DNA from 2 places in the Blautia hansenii DSM 20583 genome. Region 2 is predicted to be linked to the other one. Evidence: a T-box and tRNA genes for the amino acid it is inferred to sense, from the RefSeq annotation. Region 2 holds a T-box; the other holds one or more tRNA genes.
What was found. The T-box of region 2 lies ahead of proS (proline--tRNA ligase). A T-box ahead of a tRNA ligase gene usually reads a tRNA of that ligase, here a tRNA-Pro.
Positions count from the first base shown of each region.

Region 1: it encodes a tRNA-Pro, which carries the amino acid that the T-box ahead of proS (proline--tRNA ligase) is inferred to sense. The anticodon was not compared.

Region 1 covers NZ_CP022413.2:376,706-381,123, reverse strand. The annotation lists gene CGC63_RS01895 (SWIM zinc finger family protein) at 1-1,095, opposite strand, end outside; partial or broken gene CGC63_RS01890 (sporulation transcriptional regulator SpoIIID) at 1,261-1,386, opposite strand; tRNA gene CGC63_RS01885 (tRNA-Leu) at 1,731-1,811, opposite strand; tRNA gene CGC63_RS01880 (tRNA-Lys) at 1,870-1,942, opposite strand; tRNA gene CGC63_RS01875 (tRNA-Gln) at 1,957-2,028, opposite strand; tRNA gene CGC63_RS01870 (tRNA-His) at 2,047-2,120, opposite strand; tRNA gene CGC63_RS01865 (tRNA-Arg) at 2,142-2,215, opposite strand; tRNA gene CGC63_RS01860 (tRNA-Gly) at 2,245-2,315, opposite strand; tRNA gene CGC63_RS01855 (tRNA-Pro) at 2,351-2,425, opposite strand; gene CGC63_RS01850 (metallophosphoesterase family protein) at 2,581-3,060, opposite strand; gene CGC63_RS01845 (XTP/dITP diphosphatase) at 3,057-3,656, opposite strand; gene CGC63_RS01840 (THUMP domain-containing class I SAM-dependent RNA methyltransferase) at 3,672-4,418, opposite strand, start outside.
Region 2 covers NZ_CP022413.2:535,840-540,257, reverse strand. The annotation lists gene CGC63_RS02650 (CCA tRNA nucleotidyltransferase) at 1-1,013, opposite strand, end outside; gene proS (proline--tRNA ligase) at 1,016-2,455, opposite strand; T-box leader at 2,731-2,961, opposite strand; gene CGC63_RS02640 (deoxycytidylate deaminase) at 3,041-3,526, opposite strand; gene upp (uracil phosphoribosyltransferase) at 3,538-4,167, opposite strand; gene rpiB (ribose 5-phosphate isomerase B) at 4,193-4,418, opposite strand, start outside.

The DNA of each region.
Region 1 (4,418 bases), 160 kb from region 2:
GGCTTCTTCATACTTTTTATCAGATAAATATTCCTGTATTTCCATCTTCCGAATTTCAGAAAAATTCCTATATTTCTGCCGATATTCTTTTATTTCCTGCTTAGAATAACTCAATTCTTCCATCAAACATATCCTTGTAATTATGTTATTGACCATACCGTAATATGCGGAATACGAATCGCCACTATAGTTTTCTTTTTGAAACTTAACGATTTTTTCATCCAACATATGAAGTTTCTTCTGAAGTAGTTCTTCATCATGAAATTCATTCAGCAAAAAATCACTAATATAATCTTCCAAATAATCAATTACATAATTTTCCTGATGATCTTGAAACCATTGAAACATATTTTCTTTTTCTTTATCATTACATTCTTGCAGTATTGTTTGCCAATACTCGTAACAATTATCTGCTACAAATGATGTGCCTCCATCTGAATCATCTATATCTCGATTCCCAATCTCATAAAAGATACAATTTACTAATTCAAATGCTTCCATTCTATAATTTTTCTCCAATAACAGCGGAACATTTTCATCTAAAAGCGTATTCAATGCATCTGTATAATCTGTTGCATGATAATAATCTACAAACCCGCCTCTGTCAGAATAATGATAGCCGATATCATTTACCTGTTGTTTCAATCTGATCATATGACACGGTGTTATCGGCGCATACTTTGTCATAATCCTATTATATAGAAACTCATCCGAAGTTGCCTGAGAAAATACGATTTCCTGTAATTCATCTATTGGAATTCCGGCAATAATCTCTTGCAATTCTTTATTTTGTTCCTGAACCTTTTGAAGATAATTTCCCGGTATTTTTGTATCTGGTTCTCCTTCTTCTATCTCATACAAAACCGCCGCCACATGTTTGCAATAATTTCCTTCTTCTGCATACGGACATGTACATGTCATATCATAAACCCGATCATCCCGAATCTCTATTTCTACATCATAATCCTCTGTTCCTTCTACTACTGCTGTATATCCTGTCGAAGTCTGTTCCAATGAAGTAACATAACCTTCCTCATAATAATTCAGTCCACGTTCCAATATATGTGTACGAAACAAATCTTTCCATGGTTTCATTGACTTTATCCCCTCAACCGTTCCTAATACAATCTTTCTATATTCTATTTTAACCGATTTCCACCCATAACACAATAAAATCACCCAAAAGAAAAAGACCGCATTTCTACGGCCTTCTCCTTCTTTACCTCACCTCATAAACAACCTTCACAAAAACGCCTCTTTTGTTACATCTATATGTACCGTACTCTTACTTACTCCAAATTTTTTCGCAGTCTGCCTTACTGTTGCCTTTTCTTCAATAATATAATTGGCTATTTCAATTGCCCTTTCTTCAATATATTCTTTCAAGGATAAGCCTCCGAAGACGCTGTTTTTACAATGTATGTCTTCGGTTTATACAATATACCATGTGCTTAAAAAGAAAACTCGCTCAAGGGCTAAATGGTATTTTATACTTTACTCCACATCACTTTCTTTTGCAAGTATTGCTGAATATTCAATTTTTGTTAATCATATACATTTTCTAGGAATTCACATAGATAATATAACTATGTGTAATCTATTTAACCGCTGCCACCGACAGAGTAAATACACTTTTTCAGCAATTTAATAATCCGGATACTACAGAATAAATAAAAAATGAAAAAAATGGTAGAAAATGTCGTATTTAAACATCTTCTACCATTTCTTACTGCGGATAACAGGACTTGAACCTGCACGTCATGGACACCAGAACCTAAATCTGGCGCGTCTGCCAATTCCGCCATATCCGCAAATCTATATTGTTTTAAAAAAATAACCAAGGTTTTTGACCTTGGCTGTTTTAAACAGTGAAGCATCGGGGATTCGAACCCCGGACAACTTGATTAAAAGTCAAGTGCTCTACCGACTGAGCTAATGCTCCGTAATATTATTAAACTGGGCTAGCTGGATTCGAACCAGCGAGTGCAGGAGTCAAAGTCCTGTGCCTTACCGCTTGGCGATAGCCCAAGACCGCCTTACGGCTAGGGTGGATAAAGGGATTCGAACCCTTGGCCTCCAGAGCCACAATCTGGCGCGCTAACCAACTGCGCTATACCCACCATGTGCATCTTTGATGCGAACGTGCTTGGAGGGATTCGAACCCCCGACCCACGGCTTAGAAGGCCGTTGCTCTATCCAGCTGAGCTACAAACACATCACATTAAACCTTTTGGGCTTAACGTAAGCGGGTGATGGGAATCGAACCCACATATCCAGCTTGGAAGGCTGGTGTTCTACCACTGAACTACACCCGCATAAAATAAATAACATTTCTTTTTTTAAGAAACAGTCGGGGTGACAGGATTCGAACCTGCGACCTCCTGGTCCCAAACCAGGCGCTCTAGCCAAGCTGAGCCACACCCCGAAAGTGTTTTTTGTTGTCCTCCGAACTCTCTTGCCCGGCGACAAGGTATACTATACCAGCACTTTCTAAAAAAGTCAACACTTTTTTTAAAATTTTTTTTATTTTTTTTATTAAAGTCTCAAACCCCTTATAAATCAAGGGATTTGGGACTTTTCTTACAAATAATAAATCGTATATTTCGCCTTTCCTGCTCCATCTATTTCCATAATAATATAACTGGGCTTTCTTCCTATTTGCCTTGGATAGGAAAGACTTCCTGGATTTAAAATCGTAATTCCATTCTTCTCCTCAATCTCTGGTCGATGAGTATGTCCATACATTGCCACTTTGGCATTTCGAAATGCTGCTTCCTCACAAAGCCTGTCTGTTCCCACAGAAACCCCATAATAATGTCCATGGGTAATAAAAATATGATAATTTTTTATCCAAAAGTCTTCCTCTCTTGGCAAATCTGAAAAAAAATCATTATTTCCCGCTACAATATGCACAGGGCAGCCTGCAATAACCTCAATATAGTCTTCTTGCCCTTCTACATCACCTAAGTGAATTAAATGCTGAAAAGGTCCTTTTTCCGTTAGAATACGCTCCAGATTTTCCTCATGACCATGAGTATCACTGACAATCAATACTCTCATAGCAATTCCTCACGTTCAAGAAGTTCTTTCATCTTACGCAATGCATTTCCTCTGTGGCTGATACTATTCTTCTCCTCAGGAGGAATCTCTGCTGTGCTTACTCCTCTCTCAGGAAGATAAAAAATCGGATCATATCCAAATCCATTGGTACCACGTTCTTCATATCCGATAATCCCTTCTATCGTTCCACGAACAACAAAGCTTCTTCCATCTGGAAACGCCGCTGCAATGGCACATACGAAGCGTGCAGTTCTCTTTTCATCCGGAACTCCTTCCAGACGGTCGATGAGATTTTGGTTTTTAATATGATAAGAAGTATCTTCTCCCATATATCTTGCAGAATAGATGCCCGGTTCACCGTTCAAATAATCAATTTCCAAACCAGAGTCATCTGCAAGAACCATTTCTCCTGCCAATTTACATACTTCTTTTGCTTTTATTAAAGCATTTTCTTCAAAAGTATTCCCATTTTCCACAATATCAGCTTTAATTCCTACGTCCTTCATAGAAAGGATTTCCACAGGCAGTTCTCCCAAAATTTCTCTGATTTCAACCATTTTATGTTCATTTCCGGTAGCAAAAATCAATCTTCTCATTTGACACTTTCTCCTTTACTCAAGAGATTTTTTCTTTCTAGGTGGTTTTGGCCCTAAAAACTGGTAAAAATACGTTTTCATCATACCATTATAAATTTTACGATTTTTATCTGCGTTTCTTCCAATATAACGTTCCGCATCCTGATAAGCAGTAATAAGATACATAGACCATGAATCCAGTCTCTGAAAACTTTCACCTATGGTAGTATACAGCTGAGGCAGGTTTGCTTTCTCCTCAATACGTTCCCCATAAGGAGGATTTGTAACAATAAAACCATATTTTTTTGGATGATTTAAATCCTTTACATCCCTTTGCTGAAAATGAATAAGTTTCTCGACACCTGCGCATCGAGCATTTTCTCTTGCAGCTTTTACAATTTCACCATCTAAATCATATCCTTGAATATCAGTTTCCACATCAAGACGCATTAAATCTCTTGCTTCATCATGAGCATTATACCAATGTTTTCTGGAAATTATATTTTTCCAATCCTCAGATAAAAAGCTTCTGTTCATCCCCGGTGCAATATTGGCAGCTATCATGGCAGCCTCGATAGGAAATGTCCCACTTCCGCAAAAAGGATCTACCAAAATCCTATCTTTGTTCCATGGCGTAAGCATCAAAAGTGCCGCCGCCAGCGTTTCTGTAATAGGCGCTTTGCTGGTAAGCTGGCGATAGCCTCGTTTGTGTAAAGACAAACCTGTTGTATCAATACCAATGGTAGCCATGTCTTTCATAAAAGAAACCCTTACCGGATAACT
Region 2 (4,418 bases):
TCTGGTTTTTCCTCTGCTAAAAGCTCTGCTCTGTGAACGTTTAAAAGCACAGGAAAGAGCGCCGGGGTGCATTGGCTTAAAACAATTCGCACTGCTTTTTTCGTACATTCCCAAGGACAGGTATGCCAAAAAACCAGCTCGGACACTTTGTTGATGGTGTCATTGTCAAAACGCAGTCTTCTTAAAATCTTTTTGGCTAAATCCCTGCTTTTTTCCGGCGTTTTTTCCATATTTGCAAAGAGAACGGCAAGTCGTTCTGCCTTATCTGCACTTGTATAAGCAAAAGCTTTTAAGGTCTTCTCTCCCATGCTCGTTTCCATCAAAACATCAAATTCAGGCAATACAATTTTGGTAATTCCCAGTTCCCATGCAGTTTTTAAATAATGGGGATTTTTCGACACCAAAAGCTTCAAAAGCTCTGTCTGTATACGCTCTGCACTGATATTTTTCAAGGTAGGCGCAAGGACTTTTGCCGCTTCCTTTGTCTTTTCCTCAATGGAAAATCCAAGCTGTGCGGAAAATCGCACGGCTCTTAAAATGCGAAGGGCATCTTCTGTAAAGCGTTCCTGTGGATTTCCCACACACCGCACGATTTTATCCTGTAAATCCTGTCTTCCGCCAAACACATCTACCAGACCGACAGCGTCATTATATGCCATTGCATTGATGGTGAAATCTCTGCGCTTTAAATCTTCCTCCAGATTACCTGTAAAGATAACTTCCTTTGGATGACGGCTGTCCTCGTATTCGCCGTCAATACGGTAAGTCGTCACTTCAAATCCTTCTTTTTCAATGAGAACCGTCACAGTTCCATGCTGAAGTCCGGTATCTACCGTTCTTTTAAAAATCTCTTTTACTTCCAGAGGCTTTGCAGAGGTGGTAATATCCCAGTCCGCAGGAGAACGAAAAAGGAGGCTGTCACGAACACAGCCTCCTACCGCATAAGCATCGTATCCATGTTCCTGCAAAGTCCTGATAATTGTCTGTACTTTCTTTGGAACTTCGATTTTCATAATTAGTATGCACGCCCCCAATAAACCATTTTTTTAGCAGGTTTGCCGCAGACAACACATTTGTCAGAAAGAGTTTCCTGCTCAAATGGCATACATCTGGATGTTGCCTGAACATCATCCTTAATCTTGTCTTCACACTCTTTGCAGCCGCACCACATTGCTTTTACAAATCCCGGTTTTTCTTCTACAATAGACTTAAATTCTTCGTAGTCTGTTGCTGTATAAGTATGAGCTTCTCTGTGTGCTCTTGCTCTTTCCAGCATTTCTACCTGCATAGTATCCAGAATTTTCTGAACTTCTTCTGCCAGATTGTCAAGAGATACTGTGATTTTTTCTCTTGTGTCACGTCTTACTACAACTGCCTGATTTGCTTCCATATCCTTTGGTCCACATTCAATACGAACCGGAATACCACGCATTTCCTGCTCTGCGAACTTAAATCCCGGACTCTTGTCTGTATCGTCTGTTTTTACACGAATTCCTGCTGCTTTTAACTGTGCCTGTAATTTGTAAGCATTGTCCAGAACACCTTCTTTTTTCTGCTGGATTGGGATAACCACTGCCTGTACCGGAGCAATTCTAGGAGGCAGAACAAGACCGCTGTTGTCTCCGTGAACCATAATGATCGCACCAATTAAACGTGTTGTCATTCCCCATGAAGTCTGGTGAACGTACTGTAATTTATTTTCTTTATCCGTATACTGAATACCAAATGCTTTAGCAAATCCATCACCAAAGTTATGGCTTGTTCCTGACTGTAAAGCTTTTCCGTCGTGCATTAAAGCTTCGATTGTATAAGTAGACTCTGCTCCCGCAAATTTTTCTTTGTCTGTCTTCTTTCCTTTTACAACAGGCATTGCCAGAACCTGCTCACAGAAATCCGCATAGATGTTTAACATCTGAATGGTTCTTTCTTCTGCTTCTTCTGCTGTTGCATGTGCAGTATGACCCTCCTGCCATAAAAATTCTCTGGAACGAAGGAATGGTCTTGTTGTCTTTTCCCAACGAACAACAGAACACCACTGATTATATACCTTTGGTAAATCTCTGTGAGACTGGATTTCCTTAGCATAGAAATCACAGAATAAAGTCTCGGAAGTAGGGCGCACACAAAGTCTTTCCTGAAGCGGTTCAAGTCCTCCATGTGTTACCCATGCAACTTCAGGAGCAAAACCTTCTACATGGTCTTTTTCCTTCTGAAGAAGACTTTCCGGAATAAACATTGGCAGATATACATTTTCTACACCTGTTTCCTTAAATCTTCTGTCCAATTCATGCTGAATATTTTCCCAGATTGCATAGCCTGCCGGTTTGATAACCATACAGCCCTTTACACTTGTATAGTCAATTAAATCCGCTTTTTTTACTACGTCTGTGTACCATTGCGCAAAATCTTCTTCCATAGAAGTAATTGCTTCTACCAGTTTCTTGTTATTTGCCATAACTGCTTTCTCCTTTAAATTTTTTATTTATTTTTATACTTGCTATTGATAGAGAGGTTATATTCTGTATTTTCATATCTCATGTCCCGAACCTTTTATGAAACTACTGTTTTGAAAACATATCGGAATATTGATACATTTCAGTGAATTTGTCGAGTACGCTTTGAGACTCCGGCTCAAAGTGAACGCAGACTGAGCGTGAATGTGTCATATTCCCGATATGAACTTTTCATAAATAGCTGTTTACATAAAAAAAGGACATGCAACCCCTATCTCCTAGGGACCGATGTCTTCTACCCGGCGGTACCACCCTTATTAGCAGTCCTATCTTATTTCATTTTATCCGGACTACTCACTTCCTTTGCTTTTTTAACGTCAAAGCACACGTCCTGCTCATCACAGGCAACTCCAAGGCCGGTTCTGCGATTTCCCACAAAAGCCTTTCACCATACGGCTTTCTCTCTTTAGAGTTCCATTCGCATACTATTCCTTTTCTTCGTCATTTTACTTTTACTCATTCTATTGGAATTTTTTTCTTTTGTCAAGAGGTTCTGCCGGATTTTCCCGACAGAACTCCTCTTATTTTTATACCTCAATCTCTATCTTTCGTCCTGTTTTATTATACTGATAATAACGCACCCCTGCCGCATCCAACATTCTTTTTGATGCTTTGACTGCCGCAGAGTCTGCATATTTATCACATTCATAAACAATGGTTTTAATTCCGGCCTGAATAATTGCCTTTGCACATTCATTGCAGGGAAACAGGGACACATACAATTTCGCTCCCTCTAAAGAACCGCCACGATAATTCAATATCGCATTTAACTCACTATGTGTCACATAAAAATATTTTGTATCAAGCTCTTCGCCTTCTCTTGCCCATGGAAATTCATCGTCAGAACATCCCATGGGAAAACCATTATAGCCCATGGACAAAATCTTATTGTCCTGACTTACAATACAGGCTCCCACCTGAGAATTGGGGTCTTTTGAACGCATTCCTGAAAGCTTTGCAACTCCCATAAAATATTCATCCCAGGAAATATATCCGTCTCTCTTTCCTGTCATGCTTTCACCTCTTATTTTGTTCCGAAAATACGGTCTCCGGCATCGCCAAGCCCCGGTACAATGTAGCCGTGGTCATTTAAGTGTTCATCTAAAGCTCCAATATAGATATCCACATCAGGATGCGCTTCCTGCAAGGCTTTTACACCTTCCGGCGCAGCAATGATACACATAAAGTGGATATTTTTTACGCCTTTTTCTTTTAACATAGTAATTGCCGCTGCCGCAGAACCGCCTGTTGCCAGCATAGGGTCTGTAACAAATACTTCTCTTTCCCCACAGTCAGCAGGAAGCTTGCAGTAATATTCCACCGGTTTTAAAGTTTCAGGGTCTCTGTAAAGACCGATATGACCGATTTTTGCTGCCGGAACCATGGTAAGCATTCCCTCAACCATACCAAGACCTGCTCTTAAAATCGGCACAACTGCCATCTTCTTACCTGCCAGCTCTTTTACCGTTGTTTTTGTAATAGGAGTTTCAATATCCACGTCAACAAGCTTTAAATTTCTGGTAGCTTCATAAGCCATAAACATTGCAACTTCACTTACCAATTCACGAAATTCCTTTGAGCTTGTCTCTTTTCTGCGGATAATACCGATTTTATGCTGAATTAATGGATGCTCCATAACCATTGTTTTTGCCATTTTTCTGTTCTCCTTTGTTTTCTGCTTATTCCTCAATTAAATCAATACGTTTCTGATGGCGTTCTGCGTGAGAAAATTCTGTATTTAAAAATGTATCTACAATTTTTACTGCAAGTCCCGGTCCTACGACTCTGCCGCCCAGCGCTAAAATATTGGCATCGTTGTGCTCTCTTGTAGCTTCCGCACAGAAACAGTCTGTACAAAGAGCTGCACGGATACCTTTCATTTTATTTGCCGCAATAGAAATTCCA